DNA from 4 places in the Mesorhizobium sp. WSM1497 genome. Region 2 is predicted to be linked to each of the others. Evidence: predicted binding sites of a transcription regulator. Region 2 holds the regulator's gene; each other region holds the start of a gene.

What was found. Region 2 encodes LexA, which represses DNA repair genes until DNA is damaged. Its sites were predicted from a motif close to TGTTCNNNNTGTGTTCNG; they were not measured.
Region 1: a site for LexA is predicted at 1,417-1,434, ahead of A9K65_RS06815 (helicase-related protein). Genes of this name have one in related genera too.
Region 3: a site for LexA is predicted at 6,421-6,438, ahead of A9K65_RS04760 (metallopeptidase family protein). Genes of this name have one in related genera too.
Region 4: a site for LexA is predicted at 1,113-1,130, ahead of A9K65_RS26640 (sel1 repeat family protein). Genes of this name have one in related genera too.

What each region holds. Positions count from the first base shown of each region.
Region 1 is NZ_CP021070.1:1,387,985-1,395,833, reverse strand. Features, by position in the region: gene phbB (acetoacetyl-CoA reductase) at 170-895, shown strand; gene A9K65_RS06815 (helicase-related protein) at 1,623-5,015, shown strand; gene A9K65_RS06810 (RNA-binding S4 domain-containing protein) at 5,032-5,418, shown strand; gene fdxA (ferredoxin FdxA) at 5,653-5,991, shown strand; gene A9K65_RS06800 (CarD family transcriptional regulator) at 6,359-6,940, shown strand; gene A9K65_RS06795 (ATP-binding protein) at 7,107-7,849, opposite strand, start outside.
Region 2 is NZ_CP021070.1:4,521,560-4,529,408, forward strand. Features, by position in the region: gene A9K65_RS22105 (AMP-binding protein) at 1-721, shown strand, start outside; gene kynA (tryptophan 2,3-dioxygenase) at 718-1,554, shown strand; gene kynU (kynureninase) at 1,632-2,879, shown strand; gene lexA (transcriptional repressor LexA) at 3,290-4,030, shown strand; gene A9K65_RS22125 (ComEC/Rec2 family competence protein) at 4,024-6,486, opposite strand; gene gltX (glutamate--tRNA ligase) at 6,589-7,849, shown strand, end outside.
Region 3 is NZ_CP021070.1:985,880-993,728, reverse strand. Features, by position in the region: gene A9K65_RS04790 (FAD-binding oxidoreductase) at 1-351, opposite strand, end outside; gene A9K65_RS04785 (ATP-binding protein) at 381-1,982, opposite strand; gene A9K65_RS04780 (response regulator transcription factor) at 1,973-2,665, opposite strand; gene A9K65_RS04775 (DUF4173 domain-containing protein) at 2,669-4,198, opposite strand; gene A9K65_RS04770 (CoA ester lyase) at 4,536-5,411, shown strand; gene A9K65_RS04765 (DUF1737 domain-containing protein) at 5,463-5,669, shown strand; gene A9K65_RS04760 (metallopeptidase family protein) at 5,857-6,279, opposite strand; gene A9K65_RS04755 (hypothetical protein) at 6,462-7,499, shown strand; gene A9K65_RS04750 (DUF6504 family protein) at 7,441-7,849, shown strand, end outside.
Region 4 is NZ_CP021070.1:5,400,352-5,408,200, reverse strand. Features, by position in the region: gene A9K65_RS26650 (recombinase family protein) at 1-424, opposite strand, end outside; gene A9K65_RS26645 (DUF2147 domain-containing protein) at 477-818, opposite strand; gene A9K65_RS26640 (sel1 repeat family protein) at 1,265-1,531, shown strand; gene A9K65_RS26635 (ABC transporter substrate-binding protein) at 1,924-3,045, shown strand; gene A9K65_RS26630 (acetyl/propionyl/methylcrotonyl-CoA carboxylase subunit alpha) at 3,137-5,119, opposite strand; gene A9K65_RS26625 (hypothetical protein) at 5,283-5,657, opposite strand; gene A9K65_RS26620 (hypothetical protein) at 5,697-6,068, opposite strand; gene A9K65_RS26615 (hypothetical protein) at 6,108-6,578, opposite strand; gene A9K65_RS26610 (carboxyl transferase domain-containing protein) at 6,672-7,849, opposite strand, start outside.

The sequences.
Region 1 (7,849 bases), 3.1 Mb from region 2:
CATGTCGCCCAAAAGTGCGCAGCGGTTTTGGGAACACCGACATGCATAAAACCAAACAGCTGAAGCGCATCGCCTGAACCTACTTCAGCGCGACGCGCTTTAGCCGCCCGTTCTGTATCCAGTGCCTGCCAAGCCCGACAACAGGGCGATATCAAAAAAGGGGAAATGCATGACCAAGGTAGCAATCGTCACAGGCGGATCGCGCGGCATCGGCGCGGCGATCTCGATCGCATTGAAGACCGTCGGCTATTCGGTTGCGGCGAACTATGCCGGCAATGATGCCGCAGCGGCGAAATTCAAGGCTGAGACCGGCATTCCGGTCTACAAATGGTCGGTCGCCGACTATGATGCCTGCGCCGCCGGCATCAAGCAGGTCGAGGCCGATCTCGGCCCGGTCTCGGTGCTGGTCAACAATGCCGGCATCACCCGCGACGCCATGTTCCACAAGATCACGCGCGAGCAGTGGAAAGAGGTCATCGACACCAACCTGTCCGGCGTCTTCAACATGACGCATCCGCTGTGGAGCGGGATGCGCGACCGCAAGTTCGGCCGCATCATCACCATCTCCTCGATCAACGGCCAGAAGGGCCAGGCCGGCCAGGTTAACTATTCCGCCGCCAAGGCCGGCGATATCGGTTTCAGCAAGGCTCTCGCCCAAGAGGGGGCGCGCGCCGGCATCACGGTCAACGTCATCTGTCCCGGCTATATCGCCACCGAGATGGTCAAGGCGATCGACGAGAAGGTGCTCAACGAGCGCATCATTCCCCAGATTCCTGTCGGCCGCCTCGGTGAGCCCGAGGAAATCGCGCGCTGCGTCGTCTTCCTCGCATCCGAAGATGCCGGCTTCATCACCGGCTCGACCATTACGGCCAATGGCGGCCAGTATTTCGCCTGACGACGGCGATGTAGGCGCAGAGATCGACGGGCCGGCGCGCCGGCCCGTTTTCGTTGGCGCCATGGTCCTTCGAAGTGACAGCACGGCTGCTGACCCAATCCGGCACGCAGAGGCTAACAGCGGCCCGGCCGGCCTGTGCGAAACCTGCTTCCAAGCCTGTGGATTCTCGGTGGATAAGCTGTTCACAACACAAGATATTGGGGTGAACAAAACGGGAAAATTCCGCTATCGCTGATTCGTCGCCGATTCGTTCCGGCTTTGAGCTGAACGTTAACGACGACAGCCGGAATCGCCTGCTAGTTGCTTAACGCGGATTAAGAAAGATCAACAATTTCATAACCTTGGTCGAGGCATGCCAAGCCACTGTGATCGTTTATCGACAAAGGTTAATGGCAATGCCCTCTTAGCACGAAACGGGCCAGTTCAGCGATTCAGCATGTGGTGCGTGTCGTGGTCGCGAAATCCACATATAGCCGTGAACAAAAGCTGAATCTGCAGGAGTCACTGATTCGTCGCCGATTCGTTCCAGACTCGTTCTATCCGTTAATCCGCATCTGATTGAGAGCTTGACAGAACCACCTTCTGGCCGCCGACGGAACATTCCGCTTTCGCTTCGCGCCCGAAATCCCTATGTGTCGCCTGTCATACGCGCCCATTTGAGGCACGCTCCCGACAACCAGAGGCCAGAAGCCTTATCTCCAGGTCCCGGAAGCCTTATTCTAGGTTGATGAACATCCAGCCCAAACACACTGAGCCGCTGATCCTGTCGGGCCGCGACGTGACCGCCGTGCTCGGGCCGACCAACACCGGCAAGACCCATCTCGCCATCGAGCGCATGGTGGCGCATGAGAGTGGAATCATCGGCCTGCCGCTCAGGCTTCTGGCGCGCGAGGTCTACGCCCGCGTCTGCGAAAAGGTCGGCGCCCACAAGGTTGCGCTGATTACCGGCGAGGAAAAGATCCAGCCACCGGGCGCCAAATATTCGGTCTGCACCGTCGAGGCCATGCCGCGCGAGACCGACGCCGCCTTCGTCGCCATCGACGAGGTGCAGCTCGCCGGCGACCTCGAGCGCGGCCACATCTTCACCGATCGCATCCTGCACCTGCGCGGCCGCCAGGAAACGCTGCTGCTGGGCGCCGCCACCATGCAAAGTATCCTGCAGCGCCTGCTGAGGGGTGTCTCGGTGGTGACGCGGCCGAGGCTGTCGCATCTTGCCTATGCCGGCTCCAAGAAGCTGACCCGCCTGCCGCGGCGCACGGCGATCGTCGCCTTTTCCGCCGACGAGGTCTACGCCATCGCCGAGTTGATCCGCCGCCAGCAGGGCGGTGCCGCCGTCGTGCTCGGCGCGCTCTCGCCGCGCACCCGCAACGCCCAGGTGGCGCTGTTCCAGTCCGGCGATGTCGACTACCTCATCGCCACCGATGCCATCGGCATGGGTCTCAACCTCGATCTCGACCACGTCGCCTTCGCCCAGAATCGCAAGTTCGACGGCTTCCAGTACCGCAATCTGACGGCGGCCGAGCTTGGCCAGATCGCCGGCCGCGCCGGCCGGCATCTGCGCGACGGCACGTTCGGTGTCACCGGCCAGGTCGACCCGCTGGACGAGGATCTGATCAAGAAGATCGAAGGCCACGACTTCGACCCGGTGAAGGTGCTGCAATGGCGCACCGCACATTTCGACTTTGCCAGCCTCAACGCGCTGAAGCGCTCGATCGAAACCAACGCCCCGGTCGAGGGACTGACACGGGCATTGCCTGCCGTCGATGCACAGGCGCTCGAGCATCTGTCGCGCGACGAGGACATCCGCGCACTCACCACCAATGCCAAGCGCGTGGCGCTGCTGTGGGAAGCCTGCGCGCTGCCCGACTACCGCAGGATCGCGCCGGCCCAACATGCCGACCTCATTGCCTCGATCTACACGGACCTCGCACGCCACGGTCATGTCGACGAGAATTACATGGCCGAGCAGGTGCGCCGCGCCGACACAACAGAGGGCGACATTGATACGCTCTCGCATCGCATTGCCCAGATCCGCACCTGGACATTCGTGTCGAACCGGCCCGGCTGGCTGGCCGATCAGGCACACTGGCAGGAAAAGACGCGCGAAATCGAAGACAGATTGTCGGATGCGCTGCATGAGCGGTTGACGAAACGCTTCGTAGACCGCAGGACTTCCGTCCTCATGCGGCGCCTTAGAGAAAATACCATGCCTGAAGCCGAAATTAGTTCTACCGGAACCGTCCTTGTCGAAGGCCACCATGTCGGCGAGCTGCAAGGGTTCCGCTTCACCGCCGACCAGACCGCCGGCGGCGAAGACGCCAAGGCGGTGCGCACCGCTGCCCAGAAGGCGCTGGCCGCCGAGTTCGAGGCGCGCGCCGAACGCTTCGGCGCCTCGGCCAATGGCGATATCGCGCTCGGGTCGGATGGCACGCTGCGCTGGATCGGTGCGCCGATCGGCACGCTTGTATCAGGCGAAGACGCGCTGAAGCCGCGGCTGGTGCTGCTGGCCGACGAACAGCTGACCGGCCCGGCGCGCGACAAGGTCGCCGCGCGTGCCGAGCGTTTCGTCAATTTCCAGATCGAGTCGCTGCTGAAGCCGCTGGTCGACTTGAAAAATGCCGACCAGATTTCCGGCATCGGCCGTGGCATCGCCTTCCAGCTGGTCGAGAATTTCGGCCTCATCAACCGCCGCGACATCGCCGAGGAGATGAAGTCGCTCGACCAGGAAGGCCGCGCAGCCCTTCGCCGGCTTGGCGTGCGCTTCGGCGCCTACCATGTCTTCGTGCCGGCGCTGATCAAGCCGGCGCCTGCCGGGCTGGTGACGCTGCTGTGGGCGCTGAAGAACGACGGCAAGGACAAGCCAGGTTTTGGCGACGTGGTCCATGCGCTCGCCTCGGGTCGCACCTCGGTGGTCATCGACCCCGCCTTCGACAAGACCTTCTACAAGCTTGCCGGCTACCGCAATCTCGGCCGTCGCGCCGTGCGCATCGACATCCTGGAACGGCTGGCGGATCTGATCCGTCCGGCGACCAACTGGAAGCCCGGCCTCGGCCAGCGCCCGGACGGCGCCTATGACGGCCAGTCCTTCATGGTGACGCCGCCGATGATGTCGATCCTCGGCGCCACCGCGGACGACATGGAAGAGATCCTCAAAGGTCTCGGCTACCGTGCCGAGCCGAAGCCGGCCGTCGAGGTCAAGGCGCGGCTCGAAGCACAGGACAATGCCGCGCGCGAAGCAGCGATGGCGAAGCTTGCGGCGGAAGAGGCTGCACGAGCCGAGCAGACCAAGGCGGCGGACGCCGCAGCAGAGGCAGCAGTCGAAGGGTCGGAGCCGGCATCGGACGCAGTGGCCGTTTCGGAAACGGCGGCCGAAATGACCTCCGACGCCGCGGCGGAACCTGCTGCGCCTGCCGTGGGAGAACAGGCGGACGCTCCGGTCGAAACCGTGCAAGACGAAGCGCCTGTTGCCGAGGCTGCTGCTGAACCGGCACCGGTTGAACCGCAGGCAGAGGCTGAAGCTGCCGAGACTGAAGCCGCAGCGGCAGAAGAAGTTGCACCGGCCGAGCTGGTGTCAAATGCCGCGCCGGCAACGGACGCCGCGCCGGACGAACCCGTGACGGTGACTGAAGCAGCCACCGGGGAACCCGCCCCGGAAGCCGAAGCGCCAAAACCCATCCTGTTGTGGCGTCAGGGTCGTTTCGAACAGCGCCCGCGCAACCGCGACGACAACCGCAGGAACAATCGCCCACGCAACGGACAAGCGCGCGGCCGAAGCGATGCGCCTGCGGACGCCGGCGCACCGAACGCCGCTGCACCCGGAGAGCGTCCGGCCCATGAAGGACGGCGCGATGGAGCCGGCAAGCCGCGCTTCGACCGCTCGAAGTTCAAACCCAAGCCGCAGGCCGAAGGCGAACAGCGACGTGACAGGCCGCAGGGCGAGCGTCCCGACCGCCGCGAAGGCCGTCCCGACTGGAAGGGTGGCAGGCCGGATGGCAAGGGTGGTCCGCAAGGCGGCAAGCCCGCCTTCCAGCCAAAGCCGCGCGAGGAGCGCCCGGTGCGTTTCGATCCGGATTCGCCCTTCGCCAAGCTCGCCGCTCTGCGCGACCAATTGAAGAAGTAGAACCCGGCTCGCTTCGATGGTTGCCGAAGGCCGCCAGCGCATCGACAAATGGCTGTTCTTCTCCCGCGTCGTGAAATCGCGCTCGCTGGCGGCGAAGTTGGTCGTCGCCGGCCGGGTCCGCATCAATCGCGACAAAGCAGCGCAGGCTTCCGATCAGGTCAAGCCAGGCGACGTCCTGACCATCACGCTCGAGCGGCGCATCTTCATCTGGAAGGTCCTCGGCGCGGGTGCGCGACGCGGCCCGGCCGAGGAAGCCCGTACGCTCTACGAGGATATGTCGCCACCGCCCGCACCGAAGGGCGAAGCCCCTCCCGATGCAATTCCGGGGCTGCGCGAGGCCGGCAGCGGCCGCCCGACCAAGAAGGAACGTCGCCAGACCGACCGATTGCTCGGCGAAGATTGATGCCTGGCGTCCAAAAACAGGCGGCGCTTGCCAGGATAACGACGTGTTTGAAGCAAAACTGAACCCGGCAAACAGGAAGCCCTGCATGAGGTCGCCGGCCTCTGGGGCGCCGGCTGCCTGGAATTCCATTTCGAAACGCTGATGCCGACAGGAATGGCTGCCCTTGCAAGCAGCGGCCAAAGGCGTTACCTGACGGAAAAAGCCCAACAAAATGGGACGTCCCGGAGCCGACCGATGACCTATGTCGTGACCGACAATTGCATCAAATGCAAATACATGGACTGCATCGAGGTCTGTCCGGTCGATTGTTTCTACGAAGGCGAGAACATGCTCGTCATCCATCCCGACGAGTGCATCGACTGCGGTGTTTGCGAGCCGGAATGCCCGGCCGACGCGATCAAGCCCGACACCGAGCCCGGCCTCGACAAATGGCTGCAGGTCAACACTGAATACGCCGAGAAATGGCCTAACATCACCGCCAAGAAGGAACCGCCGGCAGACGCGAAATCCTTCGACGGCGAGGCCGGCAAGTTCGAGAAATACTTCTCCGCCGAGCCCGGCGAAGGCGATTGACAATACGGCCGCAGAGGCCGGTATTACGCAGGGTAAGAGGCACGTCACATTAACCGGCTTGACAGCCGGCGCCGGGTTGTGGCCTTCGCGTATGCAGCAAAACCTTGATTCTTCCGACTTTTTGTGTTACATCAGCGAAACATGCCGGTGACACAACGTCGATTTATGGCGCAGACGCCCCAAATCACTGAAAGGTGAAAATCCCATTCGGACCAGAGCGATCTGGGCCAGGCGGTCGCGATGTTGCGGTTTGCCGGTCCGGCTTTTCCGATGGGTTCATCTGTTGTGCGGCTAACGGTCGGTTTCTCCGATCGCGCGAGTTCGGGCCGGCAGGACGCCGGTACCACAACAAGGAGTTCAGTGCGCAATGGCAACGATCACCCCGCAGAAGAAGTCCACCGCTGCGCGTCACGGTTTCAAGACCGGCGAGTACATCGTCTACCCGGCGCATGGCGTCGGCCAGATCGTCTCGATCGACGAGCAGGAAGTTGCTGGACACAAGCTGGAACTGTTCGTCATCGACTTCTCGAAGGACAAGATGCGCCTGAAGGTGCCGGTCGCCAAGGCGACCTCCATCGGCATGCGCAAGCTGTCGGAAGAGGATTATGTCGAGCGCGCGCTGAAGGTCGTGCAGGGCCGCGCCCGCGTCAAGCGCACCATGTGGTCGCGCCGCGCCCAGGAATATGATGCGAAGATCAATTCGGGCGACCTGATCTCGATCTCGGAAGTCGTGCGTGACCTCTACCGCGCCGACAACCAGCCGGAGCAGTCCTATTCCGAGCGTCAGCTCTACGAGGCGGCGCTCGACCGCATGGCCCGCGAGATCGCGGCCGTCAACCGCATGTCGGAAACCGAAGCCGTGCGCCTGATCGAGGTCAACCTCAACAAGGGCCCTAAGCGTGGCGCCAAGGCCGACAATGAAGAGGCCGAGCAGGAAGAAGCTGCCTGATCTTTCTCACCTTTCGAGAAATCCTGCCAGAAACGATTGGAGGCTCCGGTTTGACCGGGGCCTCTTTTGCTTTCGGGCGGCAGCTTCGAGGTTGGTAGGCCCTGCGCATCAGCATGCTGCATCGCGGCTTGCCGGCACACCGAGCCGTCGAGCGCGCGTTTTCGTTTTAACGTGTGTCGCCACTTATCGCCTTGCCGCCAAAGCAGACCGCGGCAATGGTCTCGCGCAATTCCTCGTCGGCGATCGGCTTGTGCAGGATGCGGCTGCCGCTGGCGCTGATCTCCTTGAGGCGCGCCGGCGACGTATCGCCAGTAATGATGATGGTCGGGACAAGCCAGCCGATATGGGCGTGAAGCGCACGGATCGCGTCGGTGCCGGTGGTGTCATTCTCGAGACGGTAGTCTGCGATGATCAGGTCGACCGGCGCATCGCCGGCAGCCAGCGCCGCCGTATGGGCCTCCTGCGCCTCTGCGGCGGAGCGGCCGGGATAGACACGATGTCCCTCCAGGCTGAGCAAGCGCACCATGGCATCGAGAACGTCGCCCTCGTCCTCGACCACCATGATGCCGGCGGCACTGCTGGCCGGCGATGTCGTGTCGACCTCCAAGCGAGCTTGCACCGCGCCGGCCTTCGCGACGGTGATGGAAAACAGGGAACCGCGCCCGGACGTCGAAGCCAATTTCAGGGGGTGCCCCAACAGCTCGGCGGTGCGGCGAACGATGGCGAGCCCGAGTCCCAAGCCTTGCGTGCGGTCCCGCGCCGGGTTCTGCAACTGCACGAACTCCTCGAAGACCATCCCCTGCTGATCGGCGGGGATGCCGGGGCCGCTGTCGAGGACCTGTATCTCCACACATGCGCCGCGCCGGCGACAGCCCAGCAGGACACCACCTTGCTTGGTGTAGCGAAGGG
Region 2 (7,849 bases):
CATGGATGAAGGTGCCGACTTGTCGTCGCTGCGCGTTGCCGTTTCAGCCGGCGAAACCTTGCCCGCTCCGGTTTTCGAAGAGTGGACGCAAAAGACCGGCAAGCCGATCCTCGACGGCATCGGCGCCACCGAAATGCTGCATATCTTCATCTCCAACCGCTTTGGCGACATGAAGCCCGCGTCGACCGGCAAGCCGGTCGGCGGCTACGAGGCGCGCATCGTCGACGACGAGATGCGCGAAGTACCGCGCGGCGCGACCGGCAGGCTGGCGGTGCGCGGCCCGACCGGCTGCCGCTACATGGCCGATATCAGGCAGAAGGACTACGTGCGCGACGGCTGGAACATCACCGGCGACACCTTCACGCAGGACGAGGACGGCTTCTTCCATTTCGCCGCGCGCTCCGACGATATGATCGTCAGCGCCGGCTACAACATTGCCGGCCCCGAGGTCGAGGCCGCACTTCTGTCACATCCCGACGTCGCCGAATGCGCGGTGATCGGCGCCGAGGACGCCGAGCGCGGCCAGATCGTCGAGGCGCATGTCGTGCTGGTGCAGGGCGTGGCGCCTGACGCATTGACCACCAAGCGCCTGCAGGACCATGTCAAGGCGACGATCGCGCCCTACAAATACCCGCGATCGGTGAAATTCATTGCTGCTTTGCCCAAGACCCAGACCGGCAAGATCCAGCGCTTCCGGCTGCGCACGGAGAAAGTCAATTGAGCGAGCCCTACGATCCGGCGTCCGAAGGCGCACAGATGTCGTTCAACGAGCGCATGTCGTACAGCGACTATCTGCACCTGGAGAAAGTGCTGGAGGCGCAGACGCCGCTGTCGTCGGCGCATGACGAGATGCTGTTCATCATCCAGCACCAGACCTCGGAACTGTGGATGAAGCTCGCTTTGCACGAGATTGGCGCCGCGATCCGCTCGATCCGCGCCGACCGGCTCGAGCCGAGCTTCAAGATGCTGTCGCGAGTCGCGCGCATCTTCGAGCAGCTGAACAATGCCTGGGATGTGCTGCGGACGATGACGCCCAGCGAATATACCGAGTTTCGCGACGCGCTCGGCCAGTCCTCGGGTTTTCAGTCCTGGCAGTATCGCGCCATCGAGTTCATGGCCGGCAACCGCAACCTGGCCATGCTCGGCCCTCACAAGCATCGGCCTGACCTCAGCGGAAAGCTGGAAGCCATCCTGGCCGAGCCATCGCTCTACGACGAAGCGCTGCTGCTTTTGGCGCGCAACGGATTCGACATCGGTGCCGATGCCAGGCGCACGGACTGGCGTGAGACGCGAACCGAGAATGAAGAGGTCCTGGTCGCCTGGCAGACTATCTACCGCGATCCGCAGCGCTACTGGATGTTCTACGAACTGGCCGAGAAGCTGGTCGACTTCGAGGATTATTTCCGCCGCTGGCGCTTCAACCACGTGACCACGGTGGAGCGCATCATCGGTCTGAAGCGCGGCACCGGCGGCACGTCGGGTGCTTCGTATCTGAAGAAAATGCTCGAGGTCGTGCTGTTTCCGGAGCTGTGGACGGTCCGCACTCGGCTCTGACATCATCGAAATGAGAACAGGCTCACCGAAGGGACGCTCTGTGGCGGAAACCCTTCGCGAACAACCGGGGACTGACCATGAGTGGAATTCCTGATCTCGCCGCAGTCGAAGCGATGGATGCCACGGATCCGCTGCGGGCCATGCGCGACCGTTTCATTCTGCCGGAGGGGGTGATCTATCTCGACGGCAATTCACTGGGGGCAGCATCTCATGCCGTTTTCGGCGAGCTGCAGCAGGCGGCGACGCAGGAATGGGCCCGAGATCTTATCCGAGCCTGGAACACGGCCGGATGGTTCGAGATGCCGATCGAACTCGGCGACCAACTCGGACGCCTGATAGGAGCCGCGGCCGGCCAGACCGTTGTCTGCGACACGACATCGACCAACATCTACAAGGTGCTGCACGCAGCGATGGAGATGCGGCCCGGCCGGTCAGCCATCGTCGCCGAAGGTGACAGTTTTCCCACCGACCTGTACATCGCCGAAGGCGTGGCCTCGACCCGGGATGGCGTCCTGCTGCGCCTCGCGGGCGTCGACGCGCCGACCATCGAAGAGCTGATCGACGAAAACGTGGCGGTGGTGCTGGTCAACCACGTCAATTACAAATCGGGTGAACTGCGCGACATGGCGGCGCTGACGCGCAGGGCTCATACGGCCGGAGCGTTGATCGTCTGGGATCTCTGCCACACCGCCGGCGCCCTGCCCGTCGAGCTCGATCAGGCAAATGCCGATTTCGCTGTCGGCTGCACGTACAAGTACCTCAACGGCGGTCCGGGCGCGCCGGCCTTCATCTATGCCGCGCAGCGCCACCACGGCGATATCAGCCAGCCGCTCAGCGGCTGGTGGGGCCATGCGCGGCCCTTTGCCTTCGAACGGGGTTATGTTGCCGGCACCGGCATCCACCGTTTTCTGTGCGGTACGCAACCGGTCCTGTCGATGCGGGCGCTCAAAGGCGCGCTTGCCATCTGGAGCGACGTCGACATGGCGGCATTGCGAAAGAAGAGCGTCGCGCAGACAGAACTGTTCATCCAGCTCGTCGAAGCCAAGTGCGGCGCCTACGGTCTCACGCTGGAGACTACCCGCGACGCGACCAGGCGCGGCAGCCAGGTGTCGTTCCTTCACGACCATGGCTATCAAATCATGCGGGCGCTGATCGAGCGCGGGGTGATCGGTGACTTCCGCGCACCGTCGACCATCCGTTTCGGCTTCACGCCGCTCTATGTCAGCTACAAGGATGTGTGGCTGGCGGTTGAGGTTCTGGAAGACATTCTGCGCACGGGTGCATGGAAGGACCAGCGTTTCGCCGTCAAGGAAGCCGTTACCTGACGCACCGATCCCGGCGATCCGCCGTCGCTGCCCTCACTGCCTGGCAAATGACGGAGAGCTGAATTTCCAGCCAAAATGCCCAACTGACGTTGGCGTTTTGGCTCCGTTTCGTTCACGGCCAACGAACGTCCCGAAGGTTGCAATCGCCCCTTGTCGAGGTCGATCGACAGATAATGCCAAGCTTTGGTAGGGGATAAGCCACAGGTCATTAACCATAACAATTTCAATGTGAGCAGGCGCATTGCCGAAGGTGGCGCCCGTCGATCGTAACCCGCTGGCAAGCGCCAAATAATTTCAGCAGCCTTAACAAATTCATTAAACTTTAAACGGTTGCAGAACACAACTGGAACAGATAGTGTTTGTTCTGGGTTTGTTTTTCGATTCTGGTTTCAGGGAACCTGGGGGCCGCCATGCTGACACGCAAGCAACATGAACTGCTGATGTTCATCCATGAACGCCTGAAGGAGAGCGGCATTCCGCCATCCTTCGACGAGATGAAGGAGGCGCTCGACCTTGCCTCCAAATCCGGGATTCATCGGCTGATCACGGCCCTTGAGGAGCGCGGCTTTATCCGCCGGCTGCCCAATCGGGCCCGCGCGCTGGAAGTGCTGCGGCTGCCGGACTCCATCGCGCCAGGCCTCAATGCGGCAAAGAAGTTTTCGCCAAGCGTCATCCAGGGCAGTCTTGGTCAGGGTGGTGCTCTTGGCCGGCAGATCAAGCCGGCGCCTTCGCGGATGCCTTCGCCCGGCAATGACGACGATGCGGTCTCTGCCGTTTCGATCCCGGTCATGGGTCGCATCGCCGCCGGCGTGCCGATCGATGCCATCCAACATCAGACGCATTCGATTTCGGTGCCGCCGGACATGATCATGGGCGGCGCGCACTATGCACTGGAGGTCAAGGGCGATTCGATGATCGAGGCCGGCATCTTCGACGGCGACACCGTTATCATCCGTAACGCCGACACGGCCAGCCCCGGCGAGATCATCGTGGCGCTGGTCGATGAAGAGGAAGCGACGCTGAAGCGGTTCCGCCGCAAGGGCGCCTCGATTGCCCTCGAAGCCGCCAATCCAGCCTATGAGACACGGATTTTCGGGCCGGACAGGGTCAAGGTGCAAGGCAAGCTCGTCGGCCTGATCCGTCGCTACTGAGACGGCTGTGGGTTGACCACTGGCTTCTCGGGTTTCTTGAAGGGTGCCAGCCCCCTCGCCTCGCGAGAGTATTTGCGTTGCGTGTGCCAGGGCCGATATGGGCTGTCCACCGCGAAGCTGATCGTCGCCGGCGTGGTCGCCGATTGGCGATCGAAGAAGACCGCGGCACTGCCTTTGCGAGCCAGTTGCCGCTTGGTGATGACGAGAACCAGTTGGTTATGACAGGCGTCATAGGCGGTGGCGTCGTTGACGACGATCAGCTCGGCGAAGCCGCAGGCTTTCCAGGTGTCCTTGCGGTCCTCGACATAGGCAATGATCGCACCGGACATGTGCCTGGCCACGCAAACGCCTGAGGAGCAATAGAACGGCGATCCCGGCGGTAGCTCAACGGCATCCGCGACGTCGAATTGCCCATCCCTGTTGTCGAACACTTCCGGAACGACGATGGTTTCCGATGTCAGCGCGCGTTTCCAGTTGTCGACGGTGAATTCGTTCGGCCGTTGCCGGCTAACGGCAAGCTCACCGCCACCGATCGGCAACGCCACCAGCCGGGCGTCTTCCGAGATCAGCACATCGGGCGTGCGCGTATCCGAGACGGTCAGCAAGCCTGCCAACGCGAATGGCAGAGCCGCGAGCCGCAGCCATGTCGTCGCCATCGTCGCGATGACCAGGGCAATGGCCACCAGCAGGACCGACTGTTGCGAAATCAGCCCGACCCCATCGACAGGCGAACGCTCGGAGATCCAGCCCGATATGGCGATCATCATCGTCAGGCCCTTGCCCATCAGGTAGAGAGCTGGCCAATCCAATCCGAAAGGCATCAGCAGCGCGCTGGCGACGGCCAGGAACATGACGACGGTGACGATCGGCATAACCGCGAGATTGGCGAACAGGCTGAGCGGCGACACACGCTGAAAATGCCAGATGGCAAACAGCGTCGTGGCGCTGCCGGCGATGATCGAGGTCATGGCCAGACCAATTGCCGCCAGCAGGAATTTTCGTGTCAGGAACCCGGGCAAGGATCGCTTCGGCGGCGGCGGTCTTGCTTTTCCCGCGCGGTGATCCGCCCAGCCGGCATAAGCGCCGACCAGAGCCGCGGTCGCGGCGAACGACATCTGAAAACTCGGGCCGACCACCTCATGCGGCGACACCACGATGACGGCGATCGCCGAGATCGCCAGATTGCGCATGGTGAGTGCTGCTCGATCGAACAGAACTGCAATCAGCATCACTGCCAGCATGAGGAAGCTGCGCTCGGCGGCGACGACGATACCTGAGATGACGAGGTAGGCTGCGATCGAGAACAGTGCGGCGGCAGCGGCATACTTCTTGACCGGGCGACGCGCGGAAAGATCGGGAAACAAGGCGAAGGCGCCGCGCAGCAACCCCATGATGGTGCCGGCGACCAGAGCCATATGCAGCCCCGAAATGGAGATGATGTGGTAGATGCCGGTACGTCGCATCGCCTCATTGATGTCGTCGGGAATGCCGGCGCGCACGCCGACGATCAGCGCCGCGGCGATCTCGCCTTCGGCGCCGCCGACGCTCGCCCTGATATGGTCGGCGATGCCTTCACGGGCATTTTCCACGCTGGAGGAAATTCGGGCCGACAGCGGCATGTCGCCATCATCGCTGACGACAAGCTTTGGATTGCCGAGAAAGAATCCGCTGCCACCAATGCCGGCAAAATAGCTGTCGAAGGAGAAATCATAGCTGTCCGGTCGCACCGGCCCGGTCGGCGGCAAAAGCTTGGCATATCCAGTGATGAGAGAGCCTGCGGTCACGTCAGCCGGGATCTTGCGTGCCGAAAGCCGCACCCGTTCCGGCGCATAGCGCAGTTTCGGTCTTGCGGTCGATGTTACGTCGATGGTCAGCCGGATACGGCCAGTTTCCATCCGGTCGAGCGAGACGACGCGGCCGGTCACCTGCGTCGAGATTTCCGAGCCCAACATTTGTGTGCCCGCACGCCACGTCTCGACCTTGGCAGCAAGCAGTCCTAGGGCGCACAAAAGTGCCGCCATGAAACACAGATGGGTCTTTGGCCATGAGCGCGAGACCAGCGCACAGATCCCCGTCAGGATGACAACCGCGACAGGTCTCGCAAAGTCGGGTTCAGCCGTCAGCGAAAAATAGCCGATCGCTCCGATCGCAAGGCAGACCGGCACCAGCAGGAAGGCCACGCCCCGGTCGAGTTCCAGGCTCGCCGCCATGTTCACGCTGTGGCGCAGGCGAGGCAGTGATATCAGGCCGATCTGCCGGCGCACGCGCACGATCCTGCCGGTTCCGGCAACCGGAACAGAGGCGGCGACACCCGTTTGCAAGGGCAGCTTGCCGGAATCCGGCACGAGGGGCGACGGCGGCGGCAATGAGGCTGGCAGAGGCGCAAACAGGGACCGTTCGCTGACGCCAATGGCAGCGTCCTCGCCCTGATCCGAGCCCCAGCCTCGTCCAGCCATCGGGTCTGCCCCTTGCGCCCTCGACACCCTATGCTACATGAACGCGCAAAGCGCGAAAGTCCGCGCGACCGCACCCCGCTTCAGATGGTTTCCGAGAGTTCCATGTCCGACAAGGTCGTCACCCGTTTTGCCCCCTCGCCCACCGGCTATTTGCACATAGGCGGCGCGCGCACGGCGCTGTTCAACTGGCTGTATGCAAAGCACACCGGTGGCACGATGCTGCTGCGCATCGAGGACACCGATCGCGAACGCTCCAATGAAGCCGCGACGGCTGCCATCCTCGACGGGCTTTCCTGGCTTGGCCTGAGCTGGGACGGCGAGCCGGTGTCGCAGTTCGAGCGTGCGCCCCGCCACCGCGAGGTGGCCGAGGAGCTCGTGCGCATCGGCAAGGCCTATTATTGCTACGCCACGCCAGCCGAACTGGAGGCCATGCGCGAGGCCGCCAGAGCCAAGGGGCTGCCACCCCGCTACGATGGCCGCTGGCGCGACCGCGCCCCCTCAGAAGCACCCGCAGGCGCCAAGGGCGCCATCCGCATCAAGGCGCCGACCGAAGGCGAGACCGTCGTCCATGACCGGGTCCAGGGCGACGTGCGCTTTCCTAACAAGGATCTCGATGACTTCATCATCCTGCGTTCCGACGGCAATCCCACTTACATGCATGCCGTCGTCGTCGACGATCATGACATGGCCGTCACCCACATCATCCGCGGCGACGACCATCTGACCAACGCCGCCCGCCAGACCGTCATCTACAACGCCATGGGCTGGGACGTGCCGTCCATGTCGCATATCCCGCTGATCCACGGCGCCGATGGCGCCAAGCTATCGAAGCGGCACGGCGCGCTTGGCGTCGAGGCTTATCGCGCCATGGGCTACCTGCCGGAGGCGCTGCTCAACTACCTGGCGCGTCTCGGCTGGAGCCATGGCGACGACGAGATCATGTCGATCAAGGACATGATTTCCTGGTTCGACATCGGCGACGTCAACAAGGGCGCGGCGCGCTTCGACTTCGCCAAGCTGGAGGCAATCAACGGCGCGCATATGCGCCGCATGAGCGATGCCGAACTGTTCGACATCTTCATCGCCACCCTGCCCTACCTCGAAGGTGGCCCGGCGATCGCCGCACGCCTGAACGACAGCACCAAGGCGCAGTTGCTGGCAGCGCTTCCGGGCCTGAAGGAGCGCGCCAAGACGCTGGTGGAGCTCGTCGACGGCGCGGCCTTCCTGTTTGCCACGCGACCGCTGCCGATCGACGACAAGGCGGCCCTTCTGCTCACCGATGACGCCCGCAAGATCCTGCGCAGTGCTCACGAAGCTTTGAACGGGCTTGCGGATGACTGGACAGCCGCCTCGGCGGAGGCGG
Region 3 (7,849 bases), 3.1 Mb from region 2:
AATGTCGGCGCCCTCGGCGATCTGCGCCTGGTGATTGCTCCTCAGGATCGGCAAGCCGTCCTCGCCGGCAAGGATGAGGTAGCCGCCCTCGCGAAAGCCGATATCGGCGTCATCCCCGAACTCTTCCTTCAGCCGCCGGAACAGCTTCAGCGTGAACTGCGACAGGCGGATGTTTTCCGGGATCGAGAATTGCTGGCGGATCGAGGCCATGGACAGCGTCGTTGCCGCATGCGCGAATTGCGGATCACGCTCGACCAGCGCGATCGTGCCGGAAAACCCTTGCTCACGCAGGTAATAGGCGACCGAGGAGCCGACGATGGCTCCGCCGATGATGACGATGTCGTAGCGCATGTTCTCTCCGATCCGGCCGATAGTGTCCTTCACGCCACCGGCAGAATGACCTCGAAGCGCGTGCCGCGCTCGCTGTCAACCAGCGCGATCATACCATCATGCGCTTTCAGGAGGGCCAGCACGATGCCGAGGCCCATGCCGGTGCCGCCCTGTTCGCGCCGCGTGGTGAAGAACGGCTCGAAAATGCGCGCCCGGTTGCTCGGCGAAATGCCGGCACCGTCGTCGCTGACCAGGATGCTCGCCTTGCCGCCGGCGCTCGTAGCGGAGACAGAAACCTGCATCGCGCCATGCCTGGCCGAATTGTCGATGAGATTGGCCAGCACGATAGCCGCGTTCTCGGCCGATATGCGCAATCTGATGTCGCCGCCGGCCCCGATGCTAACCGCGAGCCTGTTGTCGACGGGCAGCAGCGACAGTGCCGCACCGAGCGATGTGCTTTCGCCGCTCGGCGCCAGGTTTTCGGCGCGTGCCAGGTCGAGCAGGCGCCGCACCAGCAGATTGAGCCGCCCCGCATCGGTGACGATATTGTTGGAGAAACGCCGCCGCTCCGCATCGTCCATCGCGCCACCGGAATCGCGCAGCAATTCGGCCGCGCCCTGGATCGCCGTCAGCGGCGATTTGAGCTCATGCGAGACATGTGTGGCGAAAGTCTGGACCGAGTCCGACCGTGCCTGAAGCTTCTCGGCCATGTCGAGGAAGGCTGCGGACAGCTCCGCCATCTCTCGCGTGCCGTGGTGGTCGAGCGGCCGGATCGCCGTGCGGTCGCCGGCGGCGATGCGCTCGGTGCGGTCGATCAGCGCATAGATCGGCCGGCTGACGGTGCGCAGGAAGATGAGACCGATGAGCAGCGTGCCGCCGAGAATGGCGATCGCCGCCAACGTCACCTTGCCGCGTTCGCCATAGAGATGCTTGATGATGTTGTTGGGCGTCCGCGACACATAGACGACGCCGGCGACCTGGCCGTCGACAGCGACCGGCAGGGCGACGAAGACACGCACCTTGGTGCCGCGGCTGACCGAATAGAGCGGTGGCGTCGGCTGGTCGGGAATGCGCAGCCTGAGCGCGCTGGCATAGTGGCCGGCAAGTGCTGTGCGCACCTCTTCGACCGCACTGAGCGACTGGCCGACCTCGCCGCGCCCGGCAATGACGACGCCCCGGGGGTCGAGCAGCCGGAAGCCGGCCAACGTGGTTTTCTGGGTGGCGTCGAGGATGCCGGACAGGCGCGCGCCGATCACCGCGAAGGCGGGATCGACGATCACCGGCATCGCCGCCGGCCGGGTCGGCAGGACATAATCCGAGGCAAGATCGAGCTGCGGTTCGATTGGCCTGTAGAGCGGGTCCGGATTGACGCTGCGGCTTGAATCCCCACTTGGCTCCGGCATCGGCGCACCGAGCTTTTCCGGTGGGATGCCGGCGTCACGTACATCCCGCGCATAGATGGCGGCGATGGCAGCGCCTTGCGCGATCAGCTCCGCCTCGGTCTGGCGGATCAGCTGGTTCTCGTAGAGGCGGAAGAAGAACAGGCCGACCAGTGGCAAGGCCATCACCATGATCAGGATGGCGACGACGACCGTGGCAAGCCGTGGCCGCCATTTGCGGCCGATCCATTTGCTGGAGGCCGTCAGCCGCATCGGCCAAGCCGGAAGCCGACGCCATGCACCGTCTCGATGACATTAGGGCAACCCACGGCTGCCAGTTTGGCGCGGATGTTGCGGATGTGGCTGTCGACGGTGCGGCCGGCGACGTGGATGTTTGCGGCATAGGCGCTGGCCGTCACCGCGTCGCGGTCGAGCACATGCGCCGGCCGCGCCAGGAACCCCTTCAGGATCGAGAACTCTATTCCTGTTAACGATAACGGCTTGCCGTCGAAGCTGGCGGTATGGCTGGCCGGCGCCAGAGCCAGTTTGCCATGCGAAAACTGCCTGTCGTCGGCCGGTTCGGGCACCGCCGGGCGGGCGCGCCGCAGGATGACGTTGACGCGGGCAACCAGCTCGCGCGGGCTGAATGGTTTCGTCACATAGTCGTCGCCGCCCATTTCGAGCCCGAGGATGCGGTCGATCTCCTCGTCGCGCGCAGAGAGGAACAGCACCGGCACATCGGATATGTGCCGCAGCCGCCGGCAGACCTCCAGCCCGTCCATTTCCGGCATGCCGATATCGAGCACGACGAGGTCCGGTGCCCGGCGGCCGATTGCCTGCAAGGCGGCGGCACCGTCGGCCACCCCTGTCGTTTTCATGCCGGCCTTCTCCAAGGCAAAGCAGATCACCTCGCGGATGTGCGGGTCATCGTCGGCGACGAGGATGTGATGCGGCATGGATCAGCGGCCCGGCATGGAAGGTTCGATAGCGGAGGGAATCACGAACGGCTCCTTGGTGTCGAGATATCGAAGCAGCCGCCAGTCGCGAAAGCTCCAGGCCCGCCAGTTCTGCTGGATGGTTCGATACCAGATTTCGTCGCTGCCGCGCACGCCGGCCAGTTCGCGGACAGTGCCGGCGGCTGTCGTCTTGCCCTGGTGCTCGAGGAAGCGATCGAGCGCGGGAAACGCACCCGGACCGAGCGAGTGAAGATACCAGGCGTCTAGGGGAATGCCCTGGCCGGTCATTTCGAGGGAATGGTCGACATTGTAGTTGGCGATCGTTGCTGCGAAATTGATGAAACAGCCGGCATAAAGCGTCAGGGATAACGTCAGAAGATTGGCGGACAGCAGCCATTCGTTGGATTTTCTAAGCGCGATACGGGCAATGATCAGGGCAAGGCCTGCTGCCACCAGCCCCATCCAGACAAAGGCGGCGACGCGCCAGTAGGTCAATGCATAGATGCCGACATAGAGGTCGAGCCGCAGGATCGACGAGATGACCAGCATGATGTTCTGCGCCACCCAGGCATAGACCAGCCGGCGGATCAGCGGATCGGCCGAGGTTTCGCTGCCGGGTCGCAGCGCTGCCAGCACGAAGCCGGCGGCAAGCAGTGCCGTGACGATCAAGGGATAGGCGCCACGATGCGCGTAGGAGGCGTAGCTCAGCCCATCGGGAAGCGCTGCCCCGCCCCACAGATAGGCGGCGTCGAGCGCCGTCTGCAGCGCAAACAGGATGTTGAAGACGATCAGGGCGCGCAGGATGGCGGCCTTGCCGAACAGGATGTCTTCGATGGTGGTGGCGGTTTTGCCGGCTTGAGCGCTGACCGCCGGCAACGCGCGCGGGATGCGGCGAACCAGGCGCGGTCGCAGAAAAGCCCAGACAGCGGCGAGCACGAACAGCCAGAAGGCAATCCGCGCCAGCTGGATAAGATCGAGCAGCCTCACGAGATCGATCAGCGACAGCCAATAGTCGATGACCGGATTGGCGGCACCGAACAGCGCCAGGAAGACCGCGCCCAGCGTCAGCGGCATCACCCAGACGGCGATCGCCGCCAGCCGGATGCGACGCCCACCGAACCGCCGCGCCGTCCTGCGCCAGCGGATGAAATCAATGACGAAGCGGAACGGCGCCGCCAGCCCGAACAGCACGATCTGCCCGGCAATGCGGGCGATGCTGTGCCTCAGCCGGCCGCTCAACGAAAGCGCGAAGACGGTCAGCGCCGCCAGCGCGATCGAGACCGACAGGGTGCTGACGTTTTCAGCCAGCGGCAGCAGCGCGACAAGCATGGCGATGGGCTTGAGCCAGACCCGGCCGTCGTTGAAGGCGGCCGGGTGCACAGCCACGACCGCCGCGGCAATCAGCAGGGCGAACAGGAAAACCGTGATCCCGGCGGGCTGGCCATAGAACAGAAGATCCGCGAGCGCTGCCAGCAGGATGGCGACACCGAAACGGCTGCAATAGCTCGGCGCGGCGGAGAACAACGCTGTCATGACCTGGCTTTCCTGATGGCTTCCAGCCGAACCGTTGGCGGGCTTCTGCGGACAAAGGGAATGAGGGTTGCGACGGGACACGCGCGCGGCGGATCGGCCAGCCACCAGCCCTCGCTCCGCAGTCGGTGAGGCAGGGACCAACGGGGCTTTGCTCGCTTGTGCATGCCGCTTGTCTCGCAAGCGGGCGGGGAAACGGCAGGGCGGATCCGAGGAGGTTTTCCGCAGGCCCGTGCAGTTTTCGTGCAGGGGTAAACGCTGCCGATCTCCCCCCTCGTGGGGAGATTGGTAGCTTCATGCCCGACTTGCCTCACCCGCCCACAAGCGGCATAGATCATCCATGGAAACCTATCGCCCGCGCCGCTCCGTGCTCTACATCCCGGCCTCCAGCGACAAGGCCTTGGCCAAGATCGCGCAGCTTGCCTGCGATGCCATCATCATCGACCTGGAAGACGCCGTCGCTCCGGCCGACAAGATCGCCGCTCGCGAAAAACTGGCCGGCATTTTCGCCGGCCATTCCGAGAGACGCTGCGAGATGATCGTGCGCATCAATGCGATATCAGGCGAATGGGGCGCCGACGACCTGCTGGCTGCCGCAAGCTGCGAACCCGACGGCATCCTTCTGCCCAAGGTCGACACGCCGCGCGACCTGCTCGAGGCCGGCGACGTGCTCGACGATAATTTCGCTCCCCACAGCGTGAAACTATGGGCGATGATCGAGACGCCCAAGGCGCTGCTCAACATCGGCGCCATCGCCGAACTTGGCCGCGATCCGGCCTCGCGGCTCAATTGTTTCGTTGCCGGAACGAATGATCTGGTCAAGGAGACCGGCATTCTGGCGACGCCTGACAGGCGCTACCTCGTGCCATGGCTGATGCAGATGGTGCTGGCCGCACGCGCCGGCGGCATCGACATGCTCGACGGCGTCTCCAACGATTTTCGCGACCTCGACGCTTTCGCCCATGAATGCGCGGAAGCCGCGGCCATGGGGTTCGACGGCAAGAGCCTCATCCACCCGGCCCAGATCGAAGCCGCCAACCGCGCCTTCGTGCCGTCCACGGAAGCGGTGGCCGAGGCACGCTCGGTGAAGGAAGCCTTCGCGCTCGCCGAGAATGCCGGCAAGGGCGTGATCGCGCTGAACGGCAGGATGGTCGAGCGGCTGCATCTGGCGCAGGCCGAAAAACTGCTGGCGAAGGCAGCCGCCATCGGGTCATAAATGCTCGATGGATGCGAGCGGGCTACAGCTACTCACGACAGGAATTGAACAATGAAACTCTACCGCTTTCTGTCCGCTCCGGACGATGCCAGCTTCTGCCACAAGGTGACAGCGGCGCTGAACAAGGGCTGGCATCTGTTCGGCTCGCCGACCTATGACTACGACAAGAAGGCCAAAGCGATGCGTTGCGGCCAGGCCGTGGTCAAGGATATCGACGGTCAGGAATACGGGCCCGATACCAAGCTGAGTGACTGGTAGATTTGAAAAGCTCCGACGCAGGGTGTGTTGAGATTCAGGTCAGGCCGAGTCGAAAATGGTGGTTTCCGAGAACCGGAGCGGAGCGTACTTTTGGGTACGTGAGCACAGTTCTACCGCGACGCGGTAGAGCGGGGAAGCGCAGGAAGCCATCATTTGCAGGCCGGCATCACCTGAATATCAGCGCACCCTACTCCGCCGCCTCTTCGATCTTCTCCATATCTTCGTCCGACAGGCCGAAATGGTGGCCGATCTCGTGGATCAGCACGTGGGTGACGATGTCGCCCAGCGTCTCTTCGTTCTCGGACCAGTAATCGAGGATGGCGCGGCGGTAGAGCGTGATGCGGTTCGGGCCTTCGCCGGTCTGCGGGTTCCAGCGCTCGGCGATGCCGCGTCCCTCGAACAGGCCGAGCAGGTCGAATGGCGTTTCCAGCGACAGATCGTCCATGATTTCGTCGGTCGGGAATTCGGCGATCTGGATGACGATCTCGCCGGTCAGCTTGCGAAAATCCTCCGGCAGATGGGCGTACGCCTCCAGCGCCAGGAACTCCATTTCGTCCATCGAGGGCGAGAGTTCGTCGTGCCAGGTGCGGGTCTTGTAGATGCGGGCCATGCTTTGTCCTTTGATCCCGGCATATAGGCTTTCGCACCGGAATCGGCAAATGAACGGGCCGATGCGCCTGCGCCATCCCTGCAGAGAGGAATAAATTCCCCATGACTCTGCTTGACTCTTGGGATGCGCTCTGGAATCTATAGGAACATAACAGGAACAATTGTGAGTGGAAGCTGACCGTCATGGCGATGACCGCCGTGGCGCGGGAGACTGTTTTTGCCCTGCGCCGCCAGATCGCGAAAATCGAGGGAACGCTGCCCGAGCGCTTGGCTGCGCCGGCAGCCGCACCCTTTGATGCTGACGTCAACACTGATCTCACAATCGTCCGGCGTGGCATTGCCGCGGCGTTGCCGGATGCGTTCCTGCCTATCGGCGTCGGGCGCCTCGATGCCGCCCTGAGCGGCGGGCTGCCGAAGGCCGCCCTGAGCGAAATCCATGGGCTTGAAACCCGCGATGCCGGGGCCGTCGCCGGCTTCGCTTTGTCGCTCACCAGCCTGATCCTCAAGCAAACGCCGGGGCTGCCGGTGCTGTGGATCGGCACATCGGAGATTTTTCGCGAGGCCGGCTTTCCCTATGCCAGGGGGCTTCACGCCTCGTTCGGCATCGAGCCGGAGCAATTGCTGTTTTCCGAGGCGCCAAGGCTCGTCGATGCACTGTGGGTCGCCGAGGAGGCGGCCCGGATGACGGCGCTCGCCGCCGTCATCCTGGAAATCCGCGGCAATCCGCAGCGGCTTGACCTGACCGCGACACGCCGGCTGCATGCAAGGGCGCAAGCGGCCGGCCGGCCGGTGTTCCTGCTGGGGCAGGCGGCTGGGCCCGAACCGACGGCGGCACCCGTCCGCCTCATCGTCGCCTCGGCGCCGGCGGTGCCGCGCGACACCATCGCCGGGCCGCTGGCCGGCTCGATCGGCCGCCCGGCCTTCACCCTCACCATCGGCAAGAGCCGCACGGCCCTGCCTGGACAATTCACACTGGAGTGGAACCCCGATGAACGCGCATTCGACGAAAGAGCGGGCGACGAAGGAGCAGGTGGGGAAAGAAACCGGCCAAAGAATCCTGTCCCTATGGTTTCCCTATCTGGCGGCGGAAAGGATCCTGCGCCAGCGTCTGGGGCGGTCCTGGCGTTCCCGGCCGTCGGATCACCCCTCTCACCCGCCGCTCGTGATCAGCCATCGCGACCGCAACGCACAGCGCATCTCGGCCCTCGACGAGCGGGCTGAGGCGCTGCACCTGAAGCGCGACATGGGCATCGCCGATGCGCGCGCCATGCATCCGTCGATCGACGTCGTCGAGGCCGATCCGGAAGCCGATCGCCGCCTGCTCGAAGGCCTCGCCGACTGGTGCGACCGCTACACCCCGCTGGTGGCGCTGGACGGGGCAGACGGCCTGTTTCTCGACGTCACCGGCTGCACCCATCTGTTCGGCGGCGAGCGCGCCATGCTGGACGACATCCTGTCGCGCTTCTTCCATCAGGGTTTCGATGTCCGCGCCGGGCTTGCCGCGACGCCGGGTGCGGCCTGGGCGGCGGCACGCTTTTGCGGCGACCGCATCGTTGTGTCAGGCGAGGAGG
Region 4 (7,849 bases), 880 kb from region 2:
ACATCATGAGGCTGGCGAAGTTTTCGCGGTAATCGGCATAGGTATGGACCCTCTGGTCTTGGAGGGTCACCAAGGTTAGGCCGGTCTTGAGCAGGTCGGCAAGGACAGGTTGAGCGTCCATCGGATGGATGCGTGAGAAGCGGTCAAGGTTCTCTAGGAGCAGGACGGTGTCGCTGGGGATCAACCCGGCCTTCACGTCTGCGATAAATTTCCCGAGACGGGCGGCCAGGTCAAGGTTGCCGCCCTTGAAAGCGGACACGCCATCGTCGACCAACTCACTGTCGAGCGTGAGGCCATAGGAGGCACAAAAGGCCTTGGCGTTCTTGGTCTGTCGAGCAAGGCTATCGCCTTGGGCCTGCTTGCCGGAACTCCAACGAGCATAGGAGATGGCAGTGCGGCCCTTGAGTTCACGGGGCTGTAGCATGGGTGTGGGCGTCTCCGTTGGTCTGGAGATCGCCCGATATCACTCTGCAGAACTAAAGTCTATGCCAGGTCTGGCTCTTGCAGATCAGCCCGCCGAGCACGCAGCCGCTCATCTTGAGAGAGGTGCCCGACAATGTCGCCTTGCCCGAATAGGTCTTGTCGTTTGCCGGATCGGTGATGTTGCCGGCATATTTGTTGTCGCCCGTCGCCTTGAGCGAGCCGATGGTCTTGCCGGCATATTTGCCGGACTTGAGCGTGATGGAAAACGAGCCGCCGCCAGCGATGGCTGCGGTGTCGCCGGCCTGCGTCTTCCAATTGCCCTCGATCGGATCGGCCCAGGCCGCACCGGCCATGATCAATGTGGCCGCAAGGGCCAGGCTCACTCTTCGAAACATGTCTTCCTCCCTTTAGATGTCCGGCCGGATGCTCCGCCTCGGTCTGCCGCTTACGCAAACGTAAGCTAATCCAGCTCCCGGCAAAACAAAAGCGGTGCCGCAACGGAAGACTTTCGGATTTTGAAGGGCCCCGAATGCGCCTCCTGGCCAAGGAAATGAAACGATCGGCGCATCGCCTTTGTCTCCTGTGGTTAGCGAAGTCTTGAATTGGCATCGGGAAATTTTCGTCAAATTTGACGCAAGCAGGCTGAATTGCTGGCTTTGTATCCTTAACGAATTTCCGCGTTTACCTCTTGTTTTAGCTTTGTTTTCCTCAAATTAAGCACGCCATTTAACGACGGATTCAAGCCTGCACGGCATTCTCGAAAGCATCGGAAGAGCAGCCGCCAAGGACGAAAGAAGGCAGCTCTCGGGAGCCTGACAGGGGCCGGAAACAGGGGATTGAAATGGCACGTTTTGAAATGCTTGAAGCAGGTTTCGGCGCCATGGGGGCAACTGCCCAGGCCGACATCCTTTTCGAACTGGGCATGATGTATGCGACCGGCCGCGATTGCGAGACCGATGTCGTTGCCGCCCACAAATGGTTCAACATCGCCGCCATCAAGGGCTCGGCCCGCGCCGCGGAACTGCGCTCGGAACTGTCGGCGGCCATGTCGAAGGTCGAGATCGCCACGGCGCTTCGCGAAGCCCGCGAATGGATGACCATGCACTGAAATCTGCCAATCGCAGACAGGCCTATCGAAGACAGGGAAGCTCCGGGATCAAGGCCGCACAGACGGCCGGACCCGGCGAAATTGAAGGCCGCGCAAGACGGTCACGAGGGCAAGAGAAAGAACGCGGCAGGCCGCAAGGCCCAGTCGTGCGCGACACAGGGAAGCTGAGCGGGATTTTTAGGGGCGGGGCGCCTGGAGATTGCTCGACGGGCAAAAAAGCCACGACCAGCCGGAACAAGGCTGGCGTGGCTTTTTGCGTGGATGACGTCTTGCAGGCCCAATCGAGCGGCGCCAATGCGCCTAGACAGGCCGAATGAAGGATGAAATTGTCCCGCCTCTCTGGAAGAAGCGTGGCCGGGGCGGCCGCGCGTGAGTGGAGGAGTTCTACCATCATGAAAAAATTGAGTATTTTGAACGCGGCCATATTCGGCCTGATGATGAGCACGCCGGTCGCATTCGCCGACGATATCACCTTTGCGGTGATCGGCCCGATGACCGGACAGCTCGCCACCATCGGCGATCAGTTCAAGCAGGGCGCACAGGCCGCTGCCGATGCGATCAACGCCGCTGGCGGCGTCAACGGGTCGATGATCAAGCTTGATATCGAAGACGACCAGTGCGATCCCAAGCAGGCGGTGTCGGTTGCCAACCGCGTCGTCGCCGATGGCGTCAAGTTCATCGACGGCCATGCCTGCTCGGGTTCGAGCATTCCGGCCTCGGCCGTCTATGCCGAAGCCGGCGCGCTGATGATGAGCCCGGCTTCTTCCAACCCGGTGCTGACCGACGCGGCCGCCAAGGCCGGCTGGCCGACGATCATGCGCCTTTATACGCGTGACGATGCGCAGGGCGCCTTCATCGGCCCATGGATCGCCAAGAAGTTCGCCGGCAAGAATGTCGTCGTCCTGCACGACAAGAGCGCCTACGGACAGGGCGTGGCTGACGCCGTCAGGGCAACGATGAATGCCGGCGGCCTCAAGGAGGTCTATTATGACGGCATCAACGCTGGCGAGAAGGACTATTCGGCTCTCGTCACCAAGCTCAAGGACTTGAAAGCCGACGTCGTCTATTTCGGCGGCTACCATCCTGAAGCTGGCCTGATCCTGCGTCAGTCGGCGGAACAGAACCTGAAGTTCCAGCTGATAATGCCGGACTCCATCGCCTCGCCGGAATTCTGGCAGGTCGCTGGCCCGGCCGGCGAGGGCACCATGTTCGTCTTCCCGTCGGATCCGCAGGCAAAGCCGGAAGCCAAGGCAGCCGTCGAGAAAATCAAGGCCGGCGGTTTCGTGCCGGAGGGCTTCACGCTGTTCTCATACGCCACCATCCAGGCATTCGCCGAAGGCATCAAGCGTGCCGGCAGCGACGATCCGGCCAAGGTTGCCGAGGCGCTGAAGAACGGCACGCCGATCAGCACCGTTGTCGGTAATGTCACCTTCGACGAGAAGGGCGATCTCAAGAATGCCAGCTACGACATCAACCAGTGGCATGACGGAAAATATGCGCCGATCGCGCAGTAATCGCCGGCCCGGCGACTGAATAGCATAGGGAAATGGCCGGGGTCGTCCCCGGCCATTTTCTTGTTTGCCCTGTAGTCTGCCTTTCGAACCGTCAGCTGGTTACAGCGGCCGAAGCGGCTTGTTCCTCGACGAACCGTACCAGCACCGTCCCGTCGGTCACCTGCACGCCCTCGGTGGCGATCTCGGCGATCACGCCGTCATGCGGCGCGGCGATGGTGTGTTCCATCTTCATCGCCTCCAGGATCAGCAGCGGCTGACCCTTGATCACGGCATCGCCCTTTCCCACGCGCACCAGCTTGACCAGTCCCGGCATCGGCGCGCGCAGGCTGCCTGAACCCGCCGCTGCCTCGTCGGCTCGTGCGAGCGGGTCCGGCACCGTAAAGGTGTAGCCGACGGCGCCTTCGAACACGGTGATGTGGCCTGGCCAGCGGGCGAGGCGTGGTGTTGAGCGAAAATCACGCGAATTGGTGTCGTCATAGGGCTTGTCCAGCGTCACCTGGAACCGCCCGTCATGCCGCACCGAAACTTTCGCCACGATTTCGTCTTCGCCAAACTTCAATCGTGTGCGTCGCGCCACGCTGTGGAAATGCGCATAACCGGCAAGCGACGACCACGGATCGTTGGGTGACGGCGATGCTCCGGCGCCGGAGGCCGCAACGGCCGCGGCAGCGATGGTTTCACCGGTCGGCGGCGCGACCTCGGTCAGCGCCGTCTGGTGCCTGGCGATCAGGCTGGTGTCGACATCGCCTGCGGCGAAATCCGGATCGGCGGCGAGAGCGGCAAGAAAGGCGGTGTTGACGGTCGAGCCGGCGACCTCGGTCCGGGATAGCGCCGCGCCAAGCGCCTCCAGAGCCGCCTGCCTGTCCGTTGCGTGGACGACCAGCTTGGCAATCATCGGGTCGTAATAGGGCGAGATGGCGTCACCCGCTCGCACGCCAGTCTCGATGCGCATCGTGGCGCCTTGCGGGGCCGCATCCGGAAATTTCAGATGATGCAGCGTACCGGTCGCCGGCAGGAACCCTTTTGCCGCGTCCTCGGCATAGATGCGCGCCTCGAAGGCATGGCCGACGAGCGCGATCTCGCTTTGCGTCTTGGGCAGCTTTTCGCCTGACGCGACCCGCAACTGCCACTCGACCAGGTCGGTGCCGGTGACCATTTCGGTGACCGGGTGCTCGACCTGCAGACGGGTGTTCATCTCCATGAACCAGAAGCGGTCGGCCTTCAGGCCCTGCGAGGCATCGACGATGAACTCGATGGTGCCGGCGCCTGAATAATTGATCGCTTTGGCGGCCTTCACCGCCGCCTCCGTCATCGCCTTGCGCAAAGCGGGCGTCATGCCGGGCGCCGGCGATTCCTCGATCACCTTCTGGTGGCGGCGCTGCGCCGAGCAGTCGCGCTCGTAGAGATGCACGACATTGCCCAAATTGTCGCCGAAGACCTGCACTTCGATATGGCGCGGCTTGTCGACATATTTTTCGACCAGCACACGGTCGTCGCCGAACGCGGCTTTCGCCTCGCGCCGTGCGCTGGACAACGCCTCGGAAAACTCATCGGGATGCTCGACCCGGCGCATGCCCTTGCCGCCGCCGCCTGCGCGCGCCTTGATCAGCACTGGATAGCCGATCTCGCGCGCCTTGGAGGCAAGCAGCACGATCTCCTGCGCCTCGCCATGATAGCCCGGCACGACCGGCACACCGGCCTTTTCCATCAGCCGCTTGGCGGCGTCCTTCAGCCCCATGGCACGGATAGAGGCCGCGGATGGGCCGATGAAAATAAGCCCCGCCGCTGTCATCTGGTCGACGAAATCGGGATTTTCCGACAGGAAGCCGTAGCCGGGATGAATGGCTTGCGCACCCGTTGCCAGGGCCGCCGCGATGATCTTGTCGCCGCGCAGATAGCTTTCGCCGACGGGCGAGGCGCCGATATGCACCGCCTCGTCGGCCATCTCGACGTGCAGGGATTTTGCGTCGGCATCCGAATAGATGGCGACGGTACGCACGCCCAGCTTCCGAGCCGTACGGATGACACGGCAAGCGATCTCGCCGCGGTTGGCGATCAGGATCTTGGCGAACATGGAGCCTCCGCATGTAAGGTTCGAAGTCCATGGGAAGCATGGCGCTTGAACACCCCCCTCTGACCGGCAGGACAGAGGGGGGTGCTGTCTCGCGAGCCTTTTAAGCCCTCGGAGTAAACCTCTCCCTTACCAGGGAAGTGCTCTACCTTGCGGTCGGCTGTACCTACTTCGAGGCCGCGATCTCGCAACTGCCGCCGGTCGTGACTTTGTAGTGGCCGCGGGTGGACTGACAGGATTTCATCGCCAACTCTTCGGCCGTCTTTTGAGATGGTGCGTTGAGGTGGCCGCCGCAAACTATGTACGACGACATTATCCGTGCGTAGGGAGTGGTTGCGTACGCTGAATGGCCACCGGCCGCGACATAGGCCTTGTAGGCCTTGGTGCAGGGATCCTTGGGATTTCGCGGCAGGTACGGCGGGAAACGCTTGTCTCCCTCGCTTCCCGCCAGTGAGCCGGCCATGCCCGCTCCGGATGCTGCGAACACCAGCAATACAGCCAATATCGCCATGGCTGTTCGCTTGGAATTCGTGGATTTCATTTTGTCTTCCCCAAGGAGAAAAACCGGGCGCTTTCCGGTCTATTTGGACGCGGCGATGCTGCAGGCGCCGGCGACGGTAACCTTGTATTTGCTTTTGCTGGCCTGACAGGATTTCAGTGCCAGTTCCGCCGCCGCCTTTTGTGACGATGCATTCAGCTTCACGCCGCAAACGAAGTACTCGGTCGCCGGAACGATTGGCGTCGCCGCGAAAGCCGAATGGCCTGCGGCTGCGAGATACGCTGCATAGGCCTTCCCGCAGCCCCCGGTGGTTCCTATAGGAATGGTCACCGGGTAGCGCACGTCGCCCTTGCTGCCTGCCAGCGATCCGGCCATGGCAGCGGTGGAGGCCGCCACCATCAGCAAGCCTGCCACTATGGGGGTGGCTGCTCGTTTGCAGGTCCCGGATTTCATTCTGCTTCCCCCATTCGCAAAAAAGTCTCGGCCGGTTGCTTATTTCGATGACGAGATTGCGCAGCCGCCACTCGCGGTCTTGAGCTTCCACCGTGTCAACCCGGCCTGGCAATTGCGCAGCGCCGTCTCTTCCGCCGCCTTCTGGGACGGCGCGTTGAGCTTCGTCCCGCAGATGATGTAGAGGTCGACAACGCGCGAATAAAAGGTTGTGGCGTAGGCCGAATGGCCGCTCGCCGCGACGTAACCCTTGTAGGCAACGTTGCATTCGCCCGAACCCAAGGTCGGCGGAAAACGCACGTCTCCCTTGCGTCCTGCGAGCGATTCCGCCGAGCTGATGCCGGTCGCCGTTAATATTAGAAATGCGGAAAGTATCGAAGCAGCCGTTCCCTGGCAATATTTCAGTTTCATTTCCAGCCCGTCCCCATTGCCCCATGCTGGATAAACAGTAGCGAATATTTTGTCCCCCCGCCAGTTCACTGTTTGAGATTCGAAGCCGCCTATACTGACCAATCGCTTGGTCCATACAGTTCAGCCTTTTCACACGGCAGCAACGGCCTGCCGGTATAGTTCCGCCGTTTGGCTGTCGAAGTTGACCGTCCATTCTCACATCCGAAACACGCCAAAGCGCGTGTCCTCGATTTCGGCGTTGAGCGCGGCCGACAGGCTGAGCGCCAGCACGTCGCGCGTCTTTGCAGGATCGATGATACCGTCGTCCCAGAGGCGTGCGGACGAATAGAGCGGATGGCCCTCATGCTCGTATTTCATCAGGATAGGCTTCTTGAATTTCGCCTCTTCCTCGGCGCTCCATTCTCCGCCCTTGCGCTCGATGCCTTCGCGTTTGACCATGGCAAGCACCGTTGCCGCCTGTTCGCCGCCCATCACCGAGATGCGGGCGTTCGGCCACATCCACAGGAAGCGCGGTGAATAGGCGCGGCCGCACATGCCGTAATTGCCGGCGCCGAACGAACCGCCGATGATGACAGTCACCTTCGGCACCCTGGCGGTGGCAACCGCCATCACCAGCTTGGCGCCATCCTTGGCGATGCCGCCTGCTTCATATTTTCGACCGACCATGAAGCCGGTGATGTTCTGCAGGAAGACCAATGGAATTTTGCGCTGGCAGCACAGTTCGATGAAGTGCGCGCCCTTCAGCGCGCTTTCGGAAAACAGCACGCCGTTGTTGGCGATGATGCCGACCGGCACGCCATGGAGATGGGCAAAGCCGGTGATCAGCGTGGTGCCGTAATTCTGCTTGAACTCGTCGAATTCGGAACCGTCGACGACGCGCGCGATGACCTCGCGCGCGTCATAGGGCTGGCGCAGGTCGGTCGGCACGATGCCATAAAGTTCATCCGCCGGATGAAGCGGCGGAATCGCTCTCCTAGAGTTCAGGCTTACAGTCTTGTTCCGATTCAGGTTCTTGACGATGCGCCGGCAGATGGCGAGGGCATGGTCGTCGTCCAGCGCATAGTGGTCGGCAACACCGGAAAGCCTGGTGTGCACATCCGCACCGCCGAGATCCTCGGCACTGACATCCTCGCCCGTCGCCGCCTTCACCAGCGGCGGGCCGCCGAGGAAGATGGTTGCCTGATTGCGCACCATGATCGTCTCGTCGGACATTGCCGGCACATAGGCGCCGCCCGCCGTGCACGAACCCATGACGCAGGCGATCTGCGGAATGCCTGATGCCGACATGTTGGCCTGGTTGTAGAAGATGCGGCCGAAATGCTCGCGGTCGGGAAACACCTCGTCCTGGTTGGGCAGATTGGCGCCGCCGCTGT